DNA from 3 places in the Acidovorax sp. ST3 genome. Region 2 is predicted to be linked to each of the others. Evidence: predicted binding sites of a transcription regulator. Region 2 holds the regulator's gene; each other region holds the start of a gene.

Region 1 (3,233 bases), on a different contig from region 2:
CGGGAGTGGAGCCCGCCGGGGATCACTGCTCTGCGAACGCGCGTTCGATCACGAAGTCGCCAGGCTTCGTGGTGTTGCCTTCATTGAAGCCGCGCTCTTCCATCATGTGCTTGAGGTCGCGCAGCATCTCGGGGCTGCCGCAGATCATCACGCGGTCTTCGGCGGGGTTGAGCGCGGGCAGGCCCAAGTCGCGCGCCAGCTGGCCGTTCTCGATGATCGTGGTGACGCGGCCCTGGTGCTTGAAGGCCTCGCGCGTCACGGTGGGGTAGTACTTGAGCTGCTTGCTGACCATCTCGCCCAGGAACTCGTGCTTGGGCAGTTCTTCGGTGATGTAGTCGTGGTAGGCCAGCTCCTTCACCTCGCGCACGCCGTGCACCAGGATGACTTCCTCGAACTTCTCGTAGGTCTCGGGGTCGCGGATCAGGCTCAGGAACGGTGCCACGCCCGTGCCGGTGGAGAGCATGTACAGGCGCTTGGCGGGCAGCAGGTAGTCGATCAGCAAGGTGCCCGTGGGCTTTTTGCCGACCACGATGGTGTCACCCACCTTGATGTGCTGCAGGCGCGAGGTCAGCGGGCCGTCGGGCACCTTGATGGACAGGAACTCCAGGTGCTCTTCGTAGTTGGGGCTCACGATGCTGTAGGCGCGCAGCAGGGGTTTGCCGTTTTCGCCGCGCAGGCCAATCATCGTGAAATGGCCGTTGGAGAAGCGCAGCGCGGTGTCGCGCGTGGTGGTGAAGGAGAAAAGGCGGTCCGTCCAGTGGTGGACCGTCAGGACGCGTTCGTCAAGAAAGGCGCTCATGGTGCGTTAGATGGAAAAGTTGGAAGCAAATAAGGAATTTGGCTGAAGAGCAGGGCCCTGTGCGCTCTACAGCGCAATGTTCAGGCCTGAAAGCTTGTGGCTCACAACCCTCCATTGTTCCGCATCTGGCAAAGCCGCTTTTCTTTTGGTGATTGTGGGGAGCGTGGGCGCCAGCTTTTTGTTGAACTGCAGAAAGATTTCCATGCCTTCGGGCAGGTCGTCTTCGGCATAGATGGCGTTGGCCGGGCACTCCGGAATGCACACCGCGCAGTCGATGCATTCGTCCGGGTCAATGACCAGGTATTCCGGCCCTTCCTTGAAGCAATCGACAGGGCACACATCGACGCAGTCGGTGTACTTGCACCGAATGCAGGCGTCTGTCACAACGTGCGTCATTTTGGGGCTCCTCATGCACCATTTTTGGGGGCGCAAAAACACCATTGCAGAGTCTGATTGATTCCGCTACATTGACATCAAATGTAGTGTTCACAACATTTAAGTTAAGTGAATGCTACACAAAATGCAATGCGCGTACAAGCACTTGCCACAATGCAATGAATGGGCCGCCACGATGACTGAACACACCAAGACCGACGGGCTACCTGGCATGGATGCGCCGGATCTGCCGCAGGTGCTCGAGCGCGCCCGGCCTCGCAACGAGCGCATGAACGCTGCCAAGGTCGAGTGCAATGCGTGTCCGGTGCTGTGCCAGATTTCCGAAGGCCGTGCAGGGGCTTGCGACCGTTATGCCAACCACGCGGGCGTGCTTGTGCGGCTGGACCCGGTGGTGCTGCTGCGCAAGACCCTGGAGGCGGGCGAGGCCACGCTGGTGCCGTTTGCGGGCCGCGCCCCGGCTGCAGAAGACGCAGAGACCGCAGTGGCTTCAGAACCCGCATGGAACGGCGACCTGCTGCTGTCTGAAGAGGTGTTCGTGACGGGCGTGGGCTCGTCCACCACCTACCCCGACTACAAGCCGGCGCCCTTCATCGTGGGTTCCCAGACCGATGGCGTGGACATGGTCACCGTGGTCACCGAGGGCATCTTCAGCTACTGCAGCTTCAAGGTGAAGATCGACACCGACCGCTTCCTCGGCTCCGAGCAGGCCAACGTGCGCTGCAAGGGCGAGGTGGTGGGCCATGTGACCACGGCAGAGTACGGCTCGCAGATGCTGTCGCTGGGCGGTGTGCACCACCTCACGGGTGGCACCAAGAAGGAAGGCCGCATCACCGCCGAGATGATGCAGGCGCTGGGCAACAAGCAGGCGGTGGAGTTCACCATCGACGGCGGCTCGCAGCTCGTGATCCAGGCGGGGCGTGCGCCCATCGTCAACGGTGTGGCCGAGCAGCGCATGCGCGTGGGCTGCGGCTCTGCGGCCATTGGCATCTTTGCGCGCCAGTTCTTCGGCCATGCCGACGAGGTGGTGGTGGTGGACGACCACATCACCGGGGTGCTCACCGAGCACCAGGCGGGTCGCTGTCTGGACATGAATCCCTCGGGCATCCAGATGCGCGGGCGCAAGTCCACGCCGGGCCGCTACTTTCAGGTGGCCAACCCGGGCACCGGCTGGGGTGGCACCGACATTGCCGACCCGCTGTCCATCATCGAGGGCTGGGACGAATCCGTCGCCTGGCCGGGGTTGCGCCTCTTGATGACCTCCACCACGGGGGAGCACGCCTCCTGGTACGTGCTGGACGAGCAACTGAATCCGGTGGAAGCCGAGATGCCCGTCGAGGTGCGTCGCATCGTGGACCGCATCGGCGAAAACTGCGAGCCTTCGCTGGCGTCTGTGCTGTTCCTCGGCGGTGCGGGCGGCAGCCTGCGCGCAGGGGTCACCGAGAACCCGGTGCTGCTCACACGCTCCATCAAGAACGCGCTGGTCAACGTGACCTGTGGCGGTGCCCCGGCCTATGTGTGGCCGGGTGGCGGTATCACCGTGATGGCCGACGTGCTGCGAATGCCCGACAACAGCTTTGGCACCGTGCCCACGCCCGCCATCGTGGCGCCCATCGAGTTCAGCATGCGCCGTGCGGACTATGAAGCGCTGGGCGGCCACACCGAACAGATCCGCAGCCTGCGTGAAGTGCTGGAGCGCGGTGCGTGGCACAACGACGGTGCACCGCAGGCGCGCGTGTGGCAGACCTTGCCCGCCGCCAACCCGTGGCCGCTGGGCCGACCGCCTCTGCTGGGTTGATATGAAATACCCCCTGAGTCGCTTCGCGCCTTCCCCCTCCAGGGGGACGACACCCTCGCTGCGGGGCGGCCCTTGCTCGGCGTCTCTGGCGGGGGCCGCGCCGGTGTTTAGGGCTGCGGGCGGTGCGCCCTGCGGTGAGTACTGAAACGCACATGCAAGCCGCTCGCAAGCTCCTGTCCGACGACCGCTGGCATTTCCAGCATGGTCCGATGGACCTCATCCTCCAGGCCGAAGGGGTGCGCG
Region 2 (3,233 bases):
GCCGCCCCGGCCCACCAGCAGGTCTTGCCCCGTGAGGCCGGTGATGGCATGCACCTCGTCGGCCAGAAAGCCCTCGACGCCTGCGGCGCAGGGGAGAAAAAGTTGGAGTTGGTTCATGTCGATGGGGAGGATACGCGCTCGGGCACTGCGGGGGAACCAGGCTCCCCCGCGCGGGCCAGCAGCAGCTGGCGGATGGAGTCCGGGATGGGGGCGACCTTGCGGCTGGCCTTGCCGATGAAGACGATGCCGATCTTGCCGCGCGCCACTTCACGGCCCGAGGCCTTTTCGGTCATGCAGAAGACGAGATCAAAGCCGTAGCGATTGAAGTCTGCCGGCGCCATCTCCACCCGCATGGTCTCGCCGTGGAAACCTTCGGACTTGTACTGCGCCACGATGTCGCCGACCACGATGGACAGGCCGCCCACATCGGCCTCGGGGTAGCCCAGCGACTGGAAGAAACGCACGCGTGCTTCGGACACCAGGGTGAGCAGCTGCGCGTTGTCCAGATGCCCGCCCTGGTTCACGTGGCTGATGTAGATCTGCAGCTCGGTGGCAAAGCCGAAGTACGGGGGAAGGTCAAAGACGATGCGGGCCATGGTGGGCTGCGGTGGGTAATACGGAAACAACAGAAAAGGTACGGCATCGCAGGCGCGCCGTGCGCCAGCCGCCGAGGCGGCTACAACGCCTTGCGCAAATTCGCCGGCGCGATCTTGAGCGCCTCGCGGTACTTGGCCACGGTGCGGCGGGCGCATTCGATGCCCTGCTCCTTGAGCATTTCGGCGATCTGGCTGTCGGACAGCGGCTTGGCCGGGTTCTCCGCCGACACGAACTGCTTGATCAGTGCGCGCACCGCGGTACTGGAGGCATTGCCACCGGTTTCGGTGCCCAGGCCGGAGCCAAAGAAGTACTTCAGCTCGTAGGTGCCGATGGGCGTCGCCATGTACTTGGCGGTGGTGACGCGGCTGATGGTGGACTCGTGCAGGCCCAGTTCGTCGGCAATGTCGCGCAGCACCAGCGGGCGCATGGCCAGCTCGCCGTGGGTGAAGAAGTTCTTCTGCCGCTCAACGATGGCGCGCGACACACGCAGGATGGTGTCAAAACGCTGCTGGATGTTCTTGATGAACCAGCGCGCCTCCTGCAGGCGCTGCTGCATGCCCTGGTGGCCCTCGCCGCCCTTGTGGCCGCGCAGCGCGCCTGCGTAGATGTCGTGCACGCGCAGGCGGGGCATCACGTCGGGGTTGAGCTGCACGATGAAGTTCTGCTGGCCGCTGCCATTGGCGCGACCAGCTTTGCGCACGATGACGTCGGGCACGATGATGTTGCGCTCCACGTCGGCAAACTTGCGGCCCGGGCGTGGTTCCAGGCGGGCGATGAGTGCCATGGCAGCGCGGGTGCGCTCTTCTCCAGCCACGCCGCCTTCGCTGCACAGCTGCGTCAGACGGCGGATGTCCCGGCGCGCCAGCATCTCCAGCGGCTGCTGGCAGATGCGCAGAGCGGTCTGCACGGTCTCGGGGTCGGCGTCGCTGTCTTCGTCGGCCGCCAGCGCCGTGAGCTGCAGCGTCAGGCACTCGGACAGGTTGCGCGCGCCCACGCCCACAGGTTCCAGGCTTTGCAGCAGGCGCTGGGCCACCGTGAAGCGGTGCACCAGCTCTTCGATCTGTTCCAGGTCGTCGGGCCCGGCGAGGCTGATGGCGAGTTCTTCCAGCGGCTCTTCGAGGTAGCCGTCGTCGTTCAGCGATTCGATAAGAAAACGCAGCGCGGCCGTGTCCACTTCGGACAGGCGCAGCGACAGCGCCTGGCGGTGCAAAAAGGCCGTCAGCGACTCGTGGGAACGGGCCAGCTCGGTGGCATCGGCTTCGTCGCCTTCCGTGTCGTTGCGGGTGCGCGCTGGGGCGTCGCCGCCCCACTCGGCATCGTTGGGCGCCATCTCGACGGTGCCGTCGCCGCTCCAGTCGGGCTCGTCGGAGCCTCCACCGGAGATTTCAGCGTCGTTTTGGCTGTCAGCGCTAGTACTGCTTGCGCCAGCAGCTCCTGAAAACATAGCATCATCGGCACTGTAGTCGTCGGCCTGCGCGGGCGTATCGGCGGCTTCCAGGCCAAATTCCTCGCGCGGGGCTTCGTCGGCATTGCGTTCGAGGAACGGGTTTTCGTCGAGCATCTGCTCGACTTCCTGCGAGAGTTCGAGCGTGGACAACTGCAGCAGCCGGATGGACTGCTGGAGCTGGGGGGTCAGTGCAAGGTGCTGCGAGACGCGCAGCGACAGTCCAGGCTTCATTGATTGAGCGCCGCCGGGCCGCCCCAAGGCGCGAAGGCCCCCTCGGGGGGCAGCGCGGTACACGAAGTGACAAGCGTGGGGGCCATGTCTACATCCTGAAGTGTTCGCCGAGGTACACCCTTCGGACCTCCGCGTTGTCCACGATCTCGGACGGCGTGCCCTGCGCCAGCACACGGCCGTCGCTGATGATGAAGGCGTGGTCGCAGATGCCCAGCGTCTCGCGCACGTTGTGATCGGTGATGAGCACCCCAATGCCGCGCGCCTTCAGGAAGCCGATGATGCGCTGGATTTCAATCACGGCGATGGGGTCGATGCCCGCAAAGGGCTCGTCCAGCAGGATGAAGCGCGGCTGGGTGGCCAGGGCACGGGCAATCTCGACGCGGCGGCGCTCGCCGCCCGACAGCGCCAGGGCAGGTGAAGCCCGCAGGTGGTCCACGCGCAGCTCTTGTAGCAGGGCCGTCAGGCGCTCTTCGATGGCGTCGCGCGACAGCGGCTGGCCGTCGTCGGCGCGCTGCAGTTCCAGCACGGCGCGCACGTTTTCTTCGACGGTGAGCTTGCGGAAGATGGAGGCTTCTTGCGGCAGGTACGACAGCCCCAGGCGCGACCGGCGATGGATGGGCATGTGGGCCACGGACTGGCCGTCGATACGGATGTCACCCGCATCGCTGCGTACCAAGCCCACGATCATGTAGAACGAAGTGGTCTTGCCCGCGCCATTGGGGCCCAGCAGGCCCACGACTTCGCCTTTTTGCACCTCCAGGGACACGTCCTTGACGACCTTGCGGCTGCCATAGGACTTGGCTAGGTGCTGCACCTCCAGGCGGCTGCCCGACTGCGAATCAGGCCCCAGACGGCTGTTCGCAGGGGTCGCCGGGGTCTCGGGACCAGTACTCACCACGGGCCCGCTCACTTGGCGCCGCCGCCAAGGGTGTTACTGGGGCGCAGCGCCGGTGCGGGC
Region 3 (3,233 bases), on a different contig from region 2:
CCACTTCTTCTTCTTGTCCACCGTGGCGCCGGAGAGGTTGGCCACCCAATGGTTCAGGAAGTAGTTGGTCTGTGTCTCGTAGGGGTTGGCACCGGTGCACAGGATGCAGTCGGCCAGTTGCGCGTCTTCGTAGCTGTTGTTCAGCTCGCCCACGCCCATGTCGCGCGTGGCGTGGCACTCGGAGTTGTAAGCCGGGCGATTGTGGATGCGCACCATCTGGGTTTTCAGTGCGCTGAACATCAGCTTTCCGGTGCCCCAGGTATTTTCGAAGCCGCCGCCAGCGCCGCCGTGGTCGAAGCAGTCGTAGAACAGGCCATCCGGGCCGTCGTTGTCGAGGATTTTCTTGGTCAGGCCTGCGTAGATCGAGAGGGCCTGCTCCCAGCTGGTGTCGAGCCATTGGTCGCCACGCTTGATGCGGGGGTGCTTCAGGCGCTCGCGACCGATGCCGTCGTGTGTGTACATGTAGCTGGCCATCTTGCCGCCGCGCGTGCTTGAGAGGCCGCTGTTCACGACACATTCCTTGTCTGGAACAATCATGATGTTCCACTTCTTTCCGCCCTTGTCGGTGATGGTGTTTGTCATCGCCCGGGTCAGGGTGGTGGCAAACGGTGGCAACTGGGTTCGGAAGTCCAGGCCCAATGCGTTTTGGTCTGGGGCGCGGCCACCTTCGGTGTTGTGGTCCCACTTGTAAGCGTGATAGCCACATCCAACGATGCAGAAGTGGCAGGTCATGTTGGTCTTTTGCGCGTCTTTCGGAGGCAACGCGATGCGGTCATTGATCTGCGTGGTCATGCTGCGCTCCTCAAAGGATGTTGGACTGGCGACCGTAGATCAGGCCATCGACCCCGACAGCATGGATGCTGTCGGTGGCCGCGTCGTAAGCCAGCAGAATGCGCGGGAGGTCTTCAGTGGCCTGACCGGTCACCATCTGACCGCTGTTCTCGGGATCGAAGATGGAGAAGTGGCACCCGCACTTGAAGGTCCGCGTGCCCGGTTCGTAGCCAACAGGGCAACCCATGTGAGTGCAGTAAGAGCTGTAAGCAACGATGTCGCCATTGGGGCCGACGCCGCCAGGCACGGGCGAGCCCATGCGGATCGCAAGGCAGGGCGAGCTGTCATCGGGGTAGGCAAAACTCACCGCCTGGTTCAGCGGCATGCCCTTGGCCGCACCGACGGATTTTTTGGGGTAAGGCAGGGTGGTGCCGCTGGACGCAGCCGAGGTGGCTGCATTCGCGTTGCGAATCGGAATGACTGTTGCGCCTGCCACGGCAGCTGCTGCCCCACCCGATTTCAGAAAAAATCGGCGACCCATCTTGATGTCTTCCATTTTGTCTCCTGGTTTTAAACAAAGGCAATCTCACACAGCAATGGCTGTGCCAGGATCTGATCTGTTTAAAAACAAGGACTTACGCCTATAGGGTTTGTTCGCTGTGTGCTTTTCGTAACCATGATGAAAATCAATGTTACGAAAACGTGACGCGGACATGCCCATGAACCGAAGACGCTATCTGGCCGCTGGAGCCTGCGGCGCCGCAGCGACGGCTGTGTCCCTCCCGGGTTGGGGAGCGGACCGGCTGCGCATCGGTTTGACCCCGGTGATCCTGGCCGACCAGGTGGCCTTTCTCTCCCGCTGGAGCCGGTATCTGGGTGCGCGCGTGGGTGCGGAAGTTGGGTTCGTAGCCCGGGAGTCCTACCAGTCGGTGTTGGACTTACTGTTCTCCGACCAAGTGGACGCGGCATGGATCTGTGGCTACCCCTACATCCGCTTTGAAGCAGACCTGAGCTTGTTGGCCGTGCCTTTGTACATGGGAAAGCCGGTGTATCAGGCCTATCTCATTCGGTCCAAGGCGACTTCGCCTGCGCCCCTAGTTAGCGACTGGGGCGATCTGAGGCAACGCGTGCTCGCGTACTCCGATCCTCTGTCCAATTCAGGGTGGTTGGTCGCGCAAGCCCAGCTCGCGAAAGCGGGTGTGATGCCGCGCGAGCTCAAGCGGGCCTTCTTCGCGCACAGCCATCGCAACGTGGCCGAAGCAGTGGCGGCCGGGTTGGCCCAGGCAGGGTCTATCGATGGGTATGTGTGGGAAACCATGCGGTCGCAAAAAATGCCCGCAATTGAGAAAACCCAGGTGGTCTGGAAATCGGATGGCTTTGGATTTCCACCGCTGGTGACCCGGCGCCGACCTCCCTCCGCGTCGACCGAGTCGCTTCGGCAGGCACTCCTGGGGATGGCCGACGACAAGGTGGGCCAGGATCTACTGGCGTCGCTGAACCTGTCGGGGTTCACTGCGGGCACGCACACCCTTTTTGAATCGATCCGGCGCCAAGCCTTGCTCGTTCCGGGAAGCGGTGTGGTGGGCTGATGCTCAGGCGTTTGCCCTATCGGGTGCAAATCCCTTTAGGCCTGTCGTTGGCCGTACTGATTGGGGCCCTGCTGGTGACCTCGGTCACCGCGAGGGTGTCTGCTCAGAACGCGCGGAAAGAAACGCTCGCTCTGCTCGACCGGGCCGTGGTGCTACTCATCGCCCAAGTGCGGCCCATGCTCGTAGCGGATGACACCTGGCGGGTTTTTTCGCTGCTGAGAGACACCGCAGAACTGATTCCCGGTGCCGCCGAAGGGCATGCGCGCCTGGCCATTTTGGACGCAGAAGGCCGAGTCTTTGCCGCGTCGGCCCCCGCTCAAATAGAAACTGGTCGCCTGTTGCTCGGCGAAACTTGGCACGGCCAGCCCCTGCTGATGCCCTCCGAAATCGCAGCGAGAGTACGTGTGGAGCAGCACGACGAATCGGTGCTGTTGTTGAACCCGATCCGCAGTGAAGACGGTCAAACCCTTGGCTTTGTGCTGATGGAAGTAGACGCGGCGGTGTTTGTCCCCGACTGGGTGTCGCTCGCCCAGACGGCGCTGATCGGTATCGCCCTCGCTGTCGCCTTGCTGGTGCCCATGGGCTGGTGGGTCGGGCAGCGTATGACGAAACCCGTCGAGCGCCTGGTCGCTTTAATCGAACGCATTGGCCGGGAAGACCCAGGCCTATTGCGCACCCAGGTGCCAAAGACTTCCGACCCGGAACTGGCTCGCATTGGTGGGGCCATCGCCCAGCTCATGCGGGAGCTGGAGCGAAACAAATGGGCTGAAGAGCGCGCGCTTTCCGCCGAACGCTTGGCTGCGGTCGGGCGTATAACGGCGGCTGTAGCCCACGAAATCAACAACCCGCTGGCGGGCTTGCTGACGGCAACGC

What was found. The regulator sigma-54, encoded in region 2, starts transcription at its own class of promoters, with help from an activator protein. The targets are predictions, from matches to a motif close to TGGCANGNAANCTGCTTT.
Region 1: a site for sigma-54 is predicted at 1,309-1,326, ahead of DNK89_RS13410 (6-hydroxynicotinate reductase). Genes of this name have one in related genera too.
Region 3: a site for sigma-54 is predicted at 1,362-1,379, ahead of DNK89_RS08025 (arsenate reductase (azurin) small subunit). Genes of this name have one in related genera too.

Annotation. Positions count from the first base shown of each region.
Region 1 covers NZ_QKVP01000004.1:151,451-154,683, reverse strand. The annotation lists gene DNK89_RS13420 (ferredoxin--NADP reductase) at 23-799, opposite strand; gene fdxA (ferredoxin FdxA) at 866-1,195, opposite strand; gene DNK89_RS13410 (6-hydroxynicotinate reductase) at 1,371-2,990, shown strand; gene DNK89_RS13405 (UPF0280 family protein) at 3,143-3,233, shown strand, end outside.
Region 2 covers NZ_QKVP01000007.1:20,456-23,688, reverse strand. The annotation lists gene DNK89_RS21290 (class I SAM-dependent RNA methyltransferase) at 1-117, opposite strand, end outside; gene DNK89_RS21285 (thioesterase family protein) at 114-596, opposite strand; gene DNK89_RS21280 (RNA polymerase factor sigma-54) at 677-2,275, opposite strand; gene lptB (LPS export ABC transporter ATP-binding protein) at 2,364-3,125, opposite strand; gene lptA (lipopolysaccharide transport periplasmic protein LptA) at 3,182-3,233, opposite strand, start outside.
Region 3 covers NZ_QKVP01000002.1:691,454-694,686, reverse strand. The annotation lists gene DNK89_RS08030 (arsenate reductase (azurin) large subunit) at 1-792, opposite strand, end outside; gene DNK89_RS08025 (arsenate reductase (azurin) small subunit) at 803-1,327, opposite strand; gene DNK89_RS08020 (PhnD/SsuA/transferrin family substrate-binding protein) at 1,491-2,360, shown strand; gene DNK89_RS08015 (ATP-binding protein) at 2,435-3,233, shown strand, end outside.